DNA from 3 places in the Mesorhizobium sp. B3-1-7 genome. Region 1 is predicted to be linked to each of the others. Evidence: riboswitches for the same ligand, from Rfam matches in the RefSeq annotation. Region 1 holds a riboswitch; each other region holds the start of a gene.
What was found. A riboswitch is a leader RNA that binds a small molecule or an ion and turns the genes downstream of it on or off. The one in region 1 is predicted to bind cobalamin.
Positions count from the first base shown of each region.

Region 2: another riboswitch for cobalamin. It lies ahead of FJ417_RS11910 (DUF1636 family protein); the one in region 1 lies ahead of bluB (5,6-dimethylbenzimidazole synthase).
Region 3: another riboswitch for cobalamin. It lies ahead of FJ417_RS30775 (CbtB domain-containing protein); the one in region 1 lies ahead of bluB (5,6-dimethylbenzimidazole synthase).

Region 1 is NZ_VFTL01000010.1:147,409-151,062, reverse strand. It holds gene FJ417_RS11175 (hypothetical protein) at 1-604, shown strand, start outside; gene bluB (5,6-dimethylbenzimidazole synthase) at 707-1,438, opposite strand; cobalamin riboswitch at 1,481-1,658, opposite strand; gene FJ417_RS11165 (histone deacetylase family protein) at 1,773-2,699, shown strand; gene FJ417_RS11160 (exodeoxyribonuclease VII small subunit) at 2,703-2,954, shown strand; gene FJ417_RS11155 (DUF2277 domain-containing protein) at 3,000-3,266, shown strand; gene FJ417_RS11150 (pirin family protein) at 3,276-3,654, shown strand, end outside.
Region 2 is NZ_VFTL01000011.1:144,967-148,620, forward strand. It holds gene FJ417_RS11900 (ABC transporter substrate-binding protein) at 1-433, opposite strand, end outside; gene FJ417_RS11905 (ABC transporter ATP-binding protein) at 466-1,254, opposite strand; gene FJ417_RS11910 (DUF1636 family protein) at 1,251-1,634, opposite strand; cobalamin riboswitch at 1,830-2,036, opposite strand; gene FJ417_RS11915 (efflux RND transporter periplasmic adaptor subunit) at 2,370-3,527, shown strand; gene FJ417_RS11920 (FAD-dependent monooxygenase) at 3,524-3,654, shown strand, end outside.
Region 3 is NZ_VFTL01000053.1:24,764-28,417, forward strand. It holds gene FJ417_RS30750 (metalloregulator ArsR/SmtB family transcription factor) at 1-191, shown strand, start outside; gene FJ417_RS30755 (SRPBCC family protein) at 188-673, shown strand; gene FJ417_RS30760 (MAPEG family protein) at 735-1,148, shown strand; gene FJ417_RS30765 (PilZ domain-containing protein) at 1,172-1,444, opposite strand; gene FJ417_RS30770 (histidine phosphatase family protein) at 1,594-2,166, opposite strand; adenosylcobalamin (AdoCbl) riboswitch at 2,252-2,395, shown strand; gene FJ417_RS30775 (CbtB domain-containing protein) at 2,396-2,605, shown strand; gene FJ417_RS30780 (CbtA family protein) at 2,766-3,506, shown strand; gene FJ417_RS30785 (hypothetical protein) at 3,558-3,654, shown strand, end outside.

The DNA of each region.
Region 1 (3,654 bases):
CATCCTTTTCGTCGTCGACCAACTGGTCAAGGGCGCCATCCGCGCCATCACCGGCCTGATCGGCGGCATAGCCGCCTTCCTGCCGATCCCGGGCCTGAGCGGCCTGGTCGGCTTCATCAACACCGTCATCCGTATCTCGCTGACCTATGTCGACGAGATCATCCTCGGCTACAACATCCGCATCAATTCGAACTCGCCCTTCGAGACGGCCAGGCAAGGTGTCGTCCTCTACGCCCAGAACGGCAAGCACATGGTCAAGAACGCCGTCTGGCTGGCGGCGATCATGTGGGGCGTGTCCTTCGTCATCTTCCTGTTGATGCTGGCGCCCGCGGCCGCGATCCTCTGGGTCATGCCGGGTCAGCTTGCCGGCTGGGCTTTCGTGCTGGCCATCGTCTTTGCCTGGGCCTTCAAGGCGGCCTTCATCGAGCCCTTCGCCATTGCCTCGCTGATGCAGGTTTATTTCGAAGCCATCGAGGGCCAGGTGCCCAATCCCGAATGGGACCACCGGCTGGCCGAGGCCTCATCCAAGTTCAGGGAACTGCGCGACAAGGCGCTGGGCTCCTTCGGCGGCGGCTCGCGCTGGGATACGCCCCGGGCCGCTTGATCAGGATTTCGAAGGACCGCCTAAAGCGCGTCGCGTCGAAACGGATTCACGCGACGCGCTTTAGGTCGTTGCTTGATGCATGTCGTTGTCGCAAAACCGAGGTCACTTTTGCGCGACATGCATTAGCCTTGCGATCGCCGATTTGAGCGGCGCCTCGCCGGCGCCGCGGAAAGTCTCGCTCATCACAAGCTCCGGCAGCGGCAGGCGCTTGCCCCAGCCATGCGCCTCGAGATCGGGCTTCGGCGCGAAGGCTGAGACGCGGCCGACGCAGAGATAGGCGATCGGCGTCACATGTTCCGGGATCGACAAGAGCTGCTTCAGCGCTTCCGTCTCGATGATGCTGACCCAGCCGACGCCGACACCCTCGGCCCGCGCCGCCAGCCAGAAATTCTGCACCGCGCAGACGGTGCTGTAGAGGTCCATCTCCGGATTGTGCCAGCGCCCGAGCGGCGAATCCTTCGACCGCTGCCGGTCGCAGGTGATGCACAAATTGAGCGCGCTTTCGCAGATGCCCTCGAGCTTAAGCTTGCGGTACAGCGCCTGCCGTTCCGCCTCGATCGCCGGCAGTTCCTGCTCGCGCGCGGCGAGGAACAGGTCGCGCACCTGCCGACGTCTGCCTGCGTCGCGGATGACGATGAAGTTCCACGGCTGCATGTAGCCGACCGACGGCGCATGATGCGCGGCGGTGATGAGCCGCGCCAACACGCTGTCATCGAGGTCGTCGGGGACAAAATGGCTGCGCACGTCACGCCTGGTGAACATCGCCCGATAGACCGCGTCGCGCGCCAATTGGTCAAAGTCGTCGCCGCTCGCGGCGATCGCTGCTGCCGTCATCGCTTTTCCCCTTGCGACAAGCAGTCCCCCGCCTGACCAAGCGGAAAACCATGTCTGCCGGGCCGGTCTTCTGGCTCGGGATCCTCCCGCATCCGGCGCCTTCCCGTCATCGACAGTGGCTTTGCCGGCGCGGTCCCCCTCACAGCGTTGGGCACGCCACGGAGTTCAACCGTGTTCCCGATTCTCCCGCGTCGCGGGCACCAGGCAGCGAAGAACCTTACCGCGAAGCTTGCGCCGCGCCAATGGCGCCAGCGACATGGGCTGGCGCAATTTTCCCCAGCCATTCGGCTTTCAAACATGGTCATCCGCGCCGCCGGTGCCTAGATTAGGCGCCATGGCCACCCGTCTCTACACGCACCCGATCTTTCTGGAACACCTCACGCCGCCCGGCCATCCCGAGCGGCCCGACCGCCTGCGCGCCATCGAACGCGTGCTCGACGACGAGGCTTTTTCGGCGCTCGACCGCGTCAAGGCGCCCGAAGGCGATGAGAAAACGATCCTCTATGCGCATCCCGAGGATTTCGTCGAGCGCGTGCGCGCGGCGATCCCTGAGAACGGCATCGTCTCGATCGACGCCGATACCAGCGCCAGCCCGAAAAGCTGGCAGGCCGTGGTGACGGCGATCGGCGGCGCCAACGCGGCGGTGGACGACGTCTTCGAGGGCCGTGCCGCCAACGTCTTCGTCGCCGCCCGTCCGCCGGGTCACCACGCCGAAAAGACCACCGCGATGGGCTTCTGCCTGTTCAACACGGCCGCGATCGCCGCCCGCTACGCGCAGAAGAAGCATCAGGTCGAGCGCGTCGCCATCGTCGACTGGGACGTCCACCACGGCAACGGCACACAGGACATTTTTTGGGACGACCCGTCGGTTCTCTATTGCTCGACGCACCAGATGCCGCTTTATCCCGGTACCGGAGCGAAAAGCGAAACCGGCGCCGGCAACATCGTCAATGCGCCGCTCGCGCCGCAGACCGGCAGCGACCTGTTCCGCGACGCCTTCCTGTCGCGTGTGCTGCCCTCGATCGATGCGTTCGCGCCGGACTTGATCATCATTTCCGCCGGTTTCGACGCGCACCACCGCGATCCGCTCGCCGAGATCAACCTGACCGAGGACGATTTCGACTGGGCGACCGGGCAATTGATGGAGCGCGCCGGCCGCCACAGCTCCAACAGGCTCGTCAGCCTGCTGGAAGGCGGCTACGATCTGCAGGGACTGGCATTTTCAGTCGCCGCCCATGTCGGGCGGCTGATGAAGGGATAGGCTATGGCATTGGAAGGCAATGAGGACGTCAAGGCGATGAGCTTCGAACAGGCGCTCGACGCGCTGGAGAAGATCGTCGATGATCTTGAGCGCGGCGACGTCCCGCTCGACCAGTCGATCAAGATCTACGAGCGCGGCGAAGCGCTGAAGGCGCATTGCGACCGTCTGCTGAAAGCGGCCGAGGACAAGGTCGAGAAGATCAGGCTGTCGCGCGACGGCAAACCGGTTGGAACGGAGCCGCTCGACGCTGAGTAATTTGGACGACGGTGGGGCAAAGAAAGCAGGTAAGGAGTTCAAGCTATGTGCCGCAACATCAAGACCCTGGCCAATTTCGAGCCGCCGGCGACCAATGACGAAGTGCATGACGCAGCGCTGCAATTCGTGCGCAAACTGAGCGGCTCGACCAAGCCCTCCAAGCGCAACGAACATGCCTTCCACCATGCCGTCGAGGCGATCACAGCTGTCGCGCGCGAATTGATCGATTCGCTCGAAACCAACCAGGAACCGCGCAATCGCGAGGAAGAGGCGGCCAAGGCGAAGGCCAGGTCGGCGCTGCGTTTCGCCTGAGGATCCGATATGAGCTTTTTTCCGGGAAACGATCCTGAACCGGGCGATGCCTTCGCCTGCGACCAGATCGAGCTGATGGTCGTCCCCAACGCCAAGGACATTGGCGGCTTCGAGGTGCGCCGCGCCCTGCCGACGGCGAAGCGCCGTCTGGTCGGGCCGTTCATCTTCTTCGACCGCATGGGACCGGCGATCCTGCGCGCCGGCCATGCGCTCGACGTGCGCCCGCATCCGCATATCGGGCTGTCCACCGTCACCTACCTGTTCGACGGCAAGATCAGGCATCGCGACTCGCTCGGCACTGAAATGGTGATCGCGCCGGGCGACGTGAATTTGATGACCGCCGGGCGCGGCATCGTCCATTCCGAGCGCACGCCGGAGGAGTTGCGCG
Region 2 (3,654 bases), on a different contig from region 1:
GCCGGTTCTTGTCGAGATGGACGCAGCTTTCGGTCAGCACCAGCGTCTTGATGCCGTGCGGGGCGAGCGTGTCGGGCGTGACCTCGCCGCCCGGCTTCATGCCGTAATACCAGCCGGCGAAGAAGAAATCCGGCTGCACGGCGACCAGGTTTTCCAGCGTCGGATATTTTGGCGCCAGCTCCGGGATGGAGCCTTGCTCCGCCTTGAACTCGGGGCCGACCTTGTACCAGCCGGTGATGCCGGTAAGCCCGACGATCGACGGCTGCAGCTTCAGCGCGAAGGCCATCTCGGCCATGTTGAGGTCCTGGATGACGGCGCGTTTTGGCGGTGCATCGAAGGTGAGCGCCTTGCCGCAGCTGTCGACGGTGACCGGGAAGGCGAAGGCGGCCGAGGCGAGAAGCGAGAAGGCAAACGACAAAGCGAGGCGTTTCACGGGATGGTGCTCCTTGTTTGGGTTGGGCAGGTTCAGGATGGCGAGGAAGCGCGCGTGGGCAGCTCGAAGACGGTGAGCTCGCGGTCCTCGGTCGGGTGCCGCAGGCGCAGCACGTCGATGCCGAAAACCTCGCGGATATGCGGCTGCGCCAGCGCCTCGCGCGGCGGTGCCAGCGCGTGCAGCCGGGCGTTGCTCATCACCGCGACGTTGGTGGCGAAGGGCGCCACCAAGGCGAGATCGTGCAGCACGGCGACCACGGTCATGCTGAATTCGGCCACCAGTTCGAGCAGTTCTGCGCGGGCGCGCGGGTCAAGGTGGTTGGTCGGCTCGTCGAGGAACAGGATCTTCGGCTCTTGCGCGATGGCACGGGCGAGCTGCGCGCGCTGGCGCTCGCCGCCGGAGAGCGAGCCGATGCTGCGCGCGAGCAGTGGCAAGAGCCCGGTCCGGCGCAGTGCTTCGACGACGATGTCGCGGTCGTCGTGCCGGCGCCTCAGGCCGGCATGCGGGACGCGGCCAAGCTCGACATAGTCGATGAGCGCCAGCCGTGGATCCGGCTGATCCGTCTGGCCGACGACGGCGATGCTGAGCGCCCGCTCGGCGGCGGTGATCCTGTCCAGCCGGCGGCCGGCCAGGCGAACCTCGCCGTGGCTCGGCGACAACGCCCCGCACAACATGCGCAGCAGAGTCGTCTTGCCGGCGCCGTTCGGGCCGATGATGGCGAGGCGCTCACCCGCCGCCAGCGATAGGCTGACATCCTCGACCAGCGTCCGGCCGTTTGCCGTGGCGCCCAGATCGCGGGCTTCAAGCAGGGGCGCGCTCACCGGACTTGCTCCCTGGCCTTACCCGCGGCGGGGATGCGCGCCAGTATCTTGCCGGCGATCCTTGCCGGGCGCTGGCCGGAATTGCACCAGCCGTCGGGCAGCGAGGCATAGAGCCTGGCAAATTCGACCAGCGCGCCGGCGTCGGTGCCCCTGTCGATGGAACCGAAGAGATAGGTGGCTTTGCCTTGCGCCATGAAGGCCACGGTGAGCGGCCGCGCGCAACCGGCCATGCAGTCGATGGTCTCGATGGCAAAGGAAGGCGCCGGCTGCAAGGAAAGCCTGGAGCGCAGGTCGGCGCACAAACCCTCGCCGGACCTCAGCCCGGTCACGGTATCGCGGCACAGCGAACAGACGATGATGCGATGGCTCGAGCGTTTCACCGTTTCACGGAAACGGCGAACCGCTCTATCTCTTTGTTTTGACGCAATTCCAGACGGAAAACCGCTACACACTTTTCCTGGAATTGCTCTCGAGGCGTCCAACATTTCCGTCACTTTCCAAAATGGCGACGGAAGGATGCTGGACGAGCCGGCCGACAAGACCGGTGCCCGCGTCTCCTCCCGGCACACCCCGTCCGGTCAACTCATGTCGATGGCAGGTCTCCTGGCTCGCGGGTCGTTGCGCCATCCGCCTTCCCAGCCTTGCCGGCCAGTGGCGTTTCGGATGGAGCTCGCCGCTCACAGTTGCGGGGGCAGCCACGGGTTCAATCCAGACCGGATCTCACCGTGTTCCCTTTTCACCCCTCGCCTTGCGGCTCGGGGACCATGACGCAGCCATCGTAGGTTGTCCGCGCGCGAGTCGCAACGGCTTCTGCGCGCGTTCATCACCGCGTGAAGCGACCTGCCTGGAGAAATGCATTCGTGGTTCGATTCTCGTTATGATATGTAATAACGTTACATACCAGCGAATGCGTAGCAGTCAATCCCTCCTCGCGCCGTCTCACCCAAACATCGGAAAATTTTCAGAAACCGTTCGGGATTTGCCGGAGCCGAAATCGCAAAAAGATCGGGCTGGCGAAAGACAGGTTGCAACGCCTTGATCCCCTGCCAGCCAACGCAGTTTCCCGGCCGCCGCGTCCTCCCAAGCGCGGCCGCAACCTTGGGCATGGAGACAACATGATTGCCGCACGTTTTCACAACAGTCCTCTTGGGCACAACAAGCCGCTCAGGCGCCGCCTTGTCGCCGGCTCGATCGCCGCGCTCGCTTGCGGTGCCGTGATGGTCTGGCACGGCGCCAGAAGCGAAGCATCGAACGTCGCGCCGGGCACGCCCGAAACCAAGCTGGTCAAGGCAGTTTCGGTCTCGCCGGAACCCGTCGCGGATAACCGCGTCGCCATCGGCGAGATCAAGCCGAGGCTGGAGAGCGATCTCGGTCTTCGCGTTTCCGGCAAGCTCATCCAGCGCACCGCCGAGGTCGGCGCCACGGTGAAAAAGGGCGAGGTGCTCGCCCGGGTCGACGACCAGGATTATCGAAACCGGCTGGCCAGCGCGGAAGCCGATGTGACAGCGGCCGAGGCCGTGCTGGTGGAAGCCAGCGCCGCCGAAGCGCGTATCAGCGCGCTGCTCGCCAAGGGTTTCACGACACGCGCCAACCATGACGCGACGCTAAAGAATCTGCGCTCGGCCGAGGCCAAGCTGAAATCGGCGAACATCGCCTTCGCGATGGCCAAGGACCAGCTCGGTTACACCGAGCTCCGGGCCGAATTCGACGGCATCGTCACCGCCACCGGCGCCGAGGCCGGCCAATCGGTCAATGTTGGGCAGATGGTGGTACGCGTCGCCGATCCGGAGAGCCGCGACGCGGTGTTCTCTATCGCGGAAGCAGCCTTTACCAGCGACCGGCGCGGTCGAAAGATACCCGCCGTCACCGTCTCGCTGCTCAGCAATCCGGCGGTGTCGACCGCCGGCACTGTGCGCGAGATAGCGCCGATGGCCGACGCCGCCACCCGCACCTTCCAGGTGAAGGTTTCGCTCGAGAATGCGCCTGACGAGATGCGCTTCGGCGCAAGTGTCGCCGGCCGCGTCGAGATCGCCGGCGCTCCTGTCGTGCTGCTGCCGGGCAGCGCGCTGTTCGACAAGGAAGGCAAGCCCGCCGTCTGGGTGGTGTCGGCCTCGTCGGCTGTCGAGCTCAAGCCGGTCACCATCGCCCGCTACGAGACCGACCGCGTAGTCGTCAGTGCCGGGCTCACCAAGGGCGACCGGGTCGTCACTGCCGGCGTAAACCGGCTGCGGGAACACGAAAAAGTCCGTATCGTTGAGGGAGAAGGAAAATGACCATGTCAAAGACCAAGGTCCTCATCGCCGGCGCCGGCCCGACCGGGCTGACGCTCGCGCTCTGGTTGACCAAGCTCGGCGTTCCGGTGCGCATCTTCGACAAGGCCGCCGCTCCCGGCGAAACCTC
Region 3 (3,654 bases), on a different contig from region 1:
CGGTCTCGCAGCATCTGAAGGTTCTCAAGGATGCCGGGCTGGTGGCCGACACGCGCTCGGGCAAGGAACGCATCTACCGTATCGACCCGGACGGCCTCGCGGCTTTCCGGGCGGAGATCGACCACTTCTGGGTGAAGACGCTCGCGGCTTACGCGCGGCTTGTCGAGCAACCGACGGAGGACGAAACATGATCAAGCAGCCGGCACCCGCGCCCGTGAAACATTCCGTCGTCGTCGCGGCGCCGATCGCACGCGCCTTCAAAGTGTTCACCGAGGATTTCGGCAGCATCAAACCGCGCGAGCACAATCTGCTCGCCGTCCCGATCGCGGAAACGATCTTCGAGCAGCGGGTCGGCGGCCACGTCTACGACCGTGGCGTCGATGGCTCAGAGTGCCGCTTCGCCCGTGTGCTGGCCTACGATCCGCCGAACCGGCTGCTTCTGAGCTGGGACATCAGCCCGCGCTGGCAGATCGAAACCGACCTCACCCGCACAAGCGAGTGGGAAGTCCGCTTCACGGCCGAGGCGGAAAACCGCACCCGCGTCGAAATCGAGCACCGCCATATCGAGCGGCATGGCCAAGGCTGGGAAAGCGTGCGCGGCGGGGTCGACAGCGATCAGGGCTGGCCGCTCTACCTGCAGCGGTTCCAGAACCTCTTTTCCTGGGCAGCCTGACAGCACCACCCGGTACCGAAGGGCTTGGCCCGCACGACAGCCATTGGAAGGAGCGCGGAAAATGGAAGCTTATTGGCTGAGCACGCTCGGCGTGCTTGCGCTCTGTCTCCTGTCGGTGGCGCTGGCGGTCTATTCCGGCTCATCCAAGGGATTTGCGGGCAAGCTTTCGGGTCCGGTCGTCCCGGCGGACGACGACAACCGTCTCTACCGGATCGACCGCGTCCACATGAATTCGGTCGAGGCGCTGGCCCCTTTCGTCGTGCCCGTGATGCTGGCGATGATGGTCGGTGTCGGCCCGGTGACGCTCGCCGTGCTTGTCTGGGTTCACCTGGCGATACGCCTCGTACACATGGTCATCTACCTGCGTGGGGGAAACGCCGCCAAGGGCGGCAGCGTCAGGACGATCCTCTATGTCTCTGGCGCGCTGGTCACGTTTGTTCTCATCCTCGTGACGGGGTGGGCGGCGCTTCGCTGAGCAGCTTTCGCTTCGGCCGCGCATCAGTCCTTCGGCGCGTTGCTGTAGAGCGCCACGCCGACGCGGTCGTTGCGCCGCCACCGCACCAAAGCGCGATAGACCGTATCGTCGGCCGGGACCTCGAGCAGGAAGCGGTCCGGGATCTCCACATCGGCGCCGACGCGCAATTCCGCACCTTGCTCGTGTTGATTTCTGACCGAGCAGCCGATCCTGACGCCGGCGGCGATGATCGTGGCTTCCTTGAGCACGAATTCGCGCGCATGAAGACGGCGCTCGGTCTCGGGAAAATTGGCCATATCCGGCGGGCTCCTCAGGCAAGGCTCTCCTCGCAACAGGGCAGCACCATAGCAGCGAGGCGTTTCCGTTCCGTTAGCAATCACTGAAACGCGGAACGGCAGCTTCATAGGCCGACCGCATTCATCGGGATCTTTCATGCCCAGAGGGTTCAACCAGAGACGATGACCCCGCTCGTGTGCAGCACCCAGCGGCGGCCGTCGCTGCGGAATTCGGTGAGCGACAGCGGCTCGATGTCGATCTTCCAGACCGAGGAAAGCGGCGCGCCCAGAACATGCACCATGGCCGCGCGGATCGGCAGGGCGTGCGTGAGCGCGATGGTATGACCGCTCTCGGAAGCCAGGCGCTCCATCAGCGCGGCGCCGCGCCGGGCGACGGCGGCAAGCGATTCGCCGCCATGGGGCGCCACTTCCGCATCGGCGAACCAGGCCGCCATGCCTTCCGGATCTTCTGCCTGCACCTCCTCGAAGCCTTTGCCGGCCCAGCGCCCGAAATCCTGTTCGCCAAGCAGCGGCTCGACCGTCGCCGCCAGGCCGAGCGCCTCCGCCGTCTGCCGCGCGGCAAGCGCCGGACTTGTCCAGACGCGGTCGGCGCGGCGCAGCGAAGCGGCCAGCGCGCCGGCACGCTCGAAGGCTCGCGGCTCCGGCGCCTCGTCACTCGGAAAACGCCCCTTGCGCGTGGCCTGCGTCGCGCCGCTTGCGATCATCGTCAGGCGGGCGAGCATCCCAAAACTCCGTGGTCCAGTGAAATTTCGGCCGCGCGAAGCCGTGTTGGCCATTACATGTCGTTGACAGGCGAACGAAGTGCTGACAAGTGTTTTAGCGCTATACGGGATTGGAAGCTGGTGCGAGTCCGGCACGGTCGCGCCACTGTGATCGGCACCAGCCGAAAGTCAGGCCTTATTCCGCAGCATTGTTCGATCAACGGGACGCAGTATCCCACGGGAGGTCAATATGTCCGACACCACCTTCGCCCCCAGCTACGGTCCGGTTGCGATTCCGGTTCGCGAGCTTCTGCCGTGGGCCATCTTCGCCGGCCTGCTGTTGATGCTGGCGATCTATTTCGTCGGGGCGGAAGAAGGCGCGACGTCGCTGCTCCGCGGCACCTATGTGCACGAATTCGTGCATGACGGCCGCCACCTGCTCGGCTTCCCCTGCCACTAAGGCGGTTCAGCATCGCTGAACTCGCTTCGATTTTGGTCTAACGCGATTCCGGACGGAAAACCGGCACGCAGTTTTCCTGGAATTGCTGGGTTGGTTTAACGCTATTCCGGACGGAAAACCGCTACGCACTTTTCCTGGAATTGCTTAGAGGGTTAACGACATGGTCGGAAAACTTTTGCTGCGCGGCATGCTTGTCGGGCTGGTTGCGGGGATTCTGGCATTCGCCTTCGCCCGCGTCTATGGCGAGCCGCAGGTCGACAAGGCGATCGCCTTCGAGGAACAGCAGGCCCAGGCGGCCGGCGAGGCGCCGGAGCCCGAGATGGTCAGCCGCGTCACGCAGGCTGGCATCGGTCTCGCAACCGGCGTGCTGGTCTATGGCGCCGCCCTCGGCGGGCTATTCTCGCTGGTCTTCGCCTATGCCTATGGCCGGCTGGGTTCGCTTGGGCCCCGTGGCACTTCGGCGCTCATAGCGCTGCTCGGCTTCCTGGCGGTGATCGTGGTGCCCAGCCTCAAATACCCGGCCAACCCGCCCGCGGTCGGCAATGCCGAGACCATCGGCTACCGCACGGAATTGTTCTTCATCATGATCGTGGTCTCGATCGCGACGATGGTGGCGGCGGTCGGCCTGGCGCAGCGGCTGTGGACCCGGCTCGGCGCCTGGAACGCCTCGATCGTGGCTGGGCTGGCCTTCCTCGTCGTCTTCGCACTGGTGAAGGCAGCCCTGCCCGACATCAACGAAGTACCGGAGAACTTCTCGGCGACGGTGCTGTGGCAGTTCCGCGTCGCCTCGCTCGGCATCCAGCTTGTGCTATGGACCGTCGTCGGGCTCGGCTTCGGCGCGGTTGCCGAGCGCGTGGTCGCGGCGCGCGACCAGCGCAGCCCCGCCCGCCGCTTCGCCTGAAATCCGATGCGTCGACCGCCACGGTTCCTTGCCCTGGCGGCCATTTTCTTTTTGGCGATCGCCCTTTCGATCATGACGGCGGCGGTACCCGCCGAAGCGCATAGCGGATCCTTTGCCCCGCCTCCTCCCGGCATCCAGATCCCGAGCC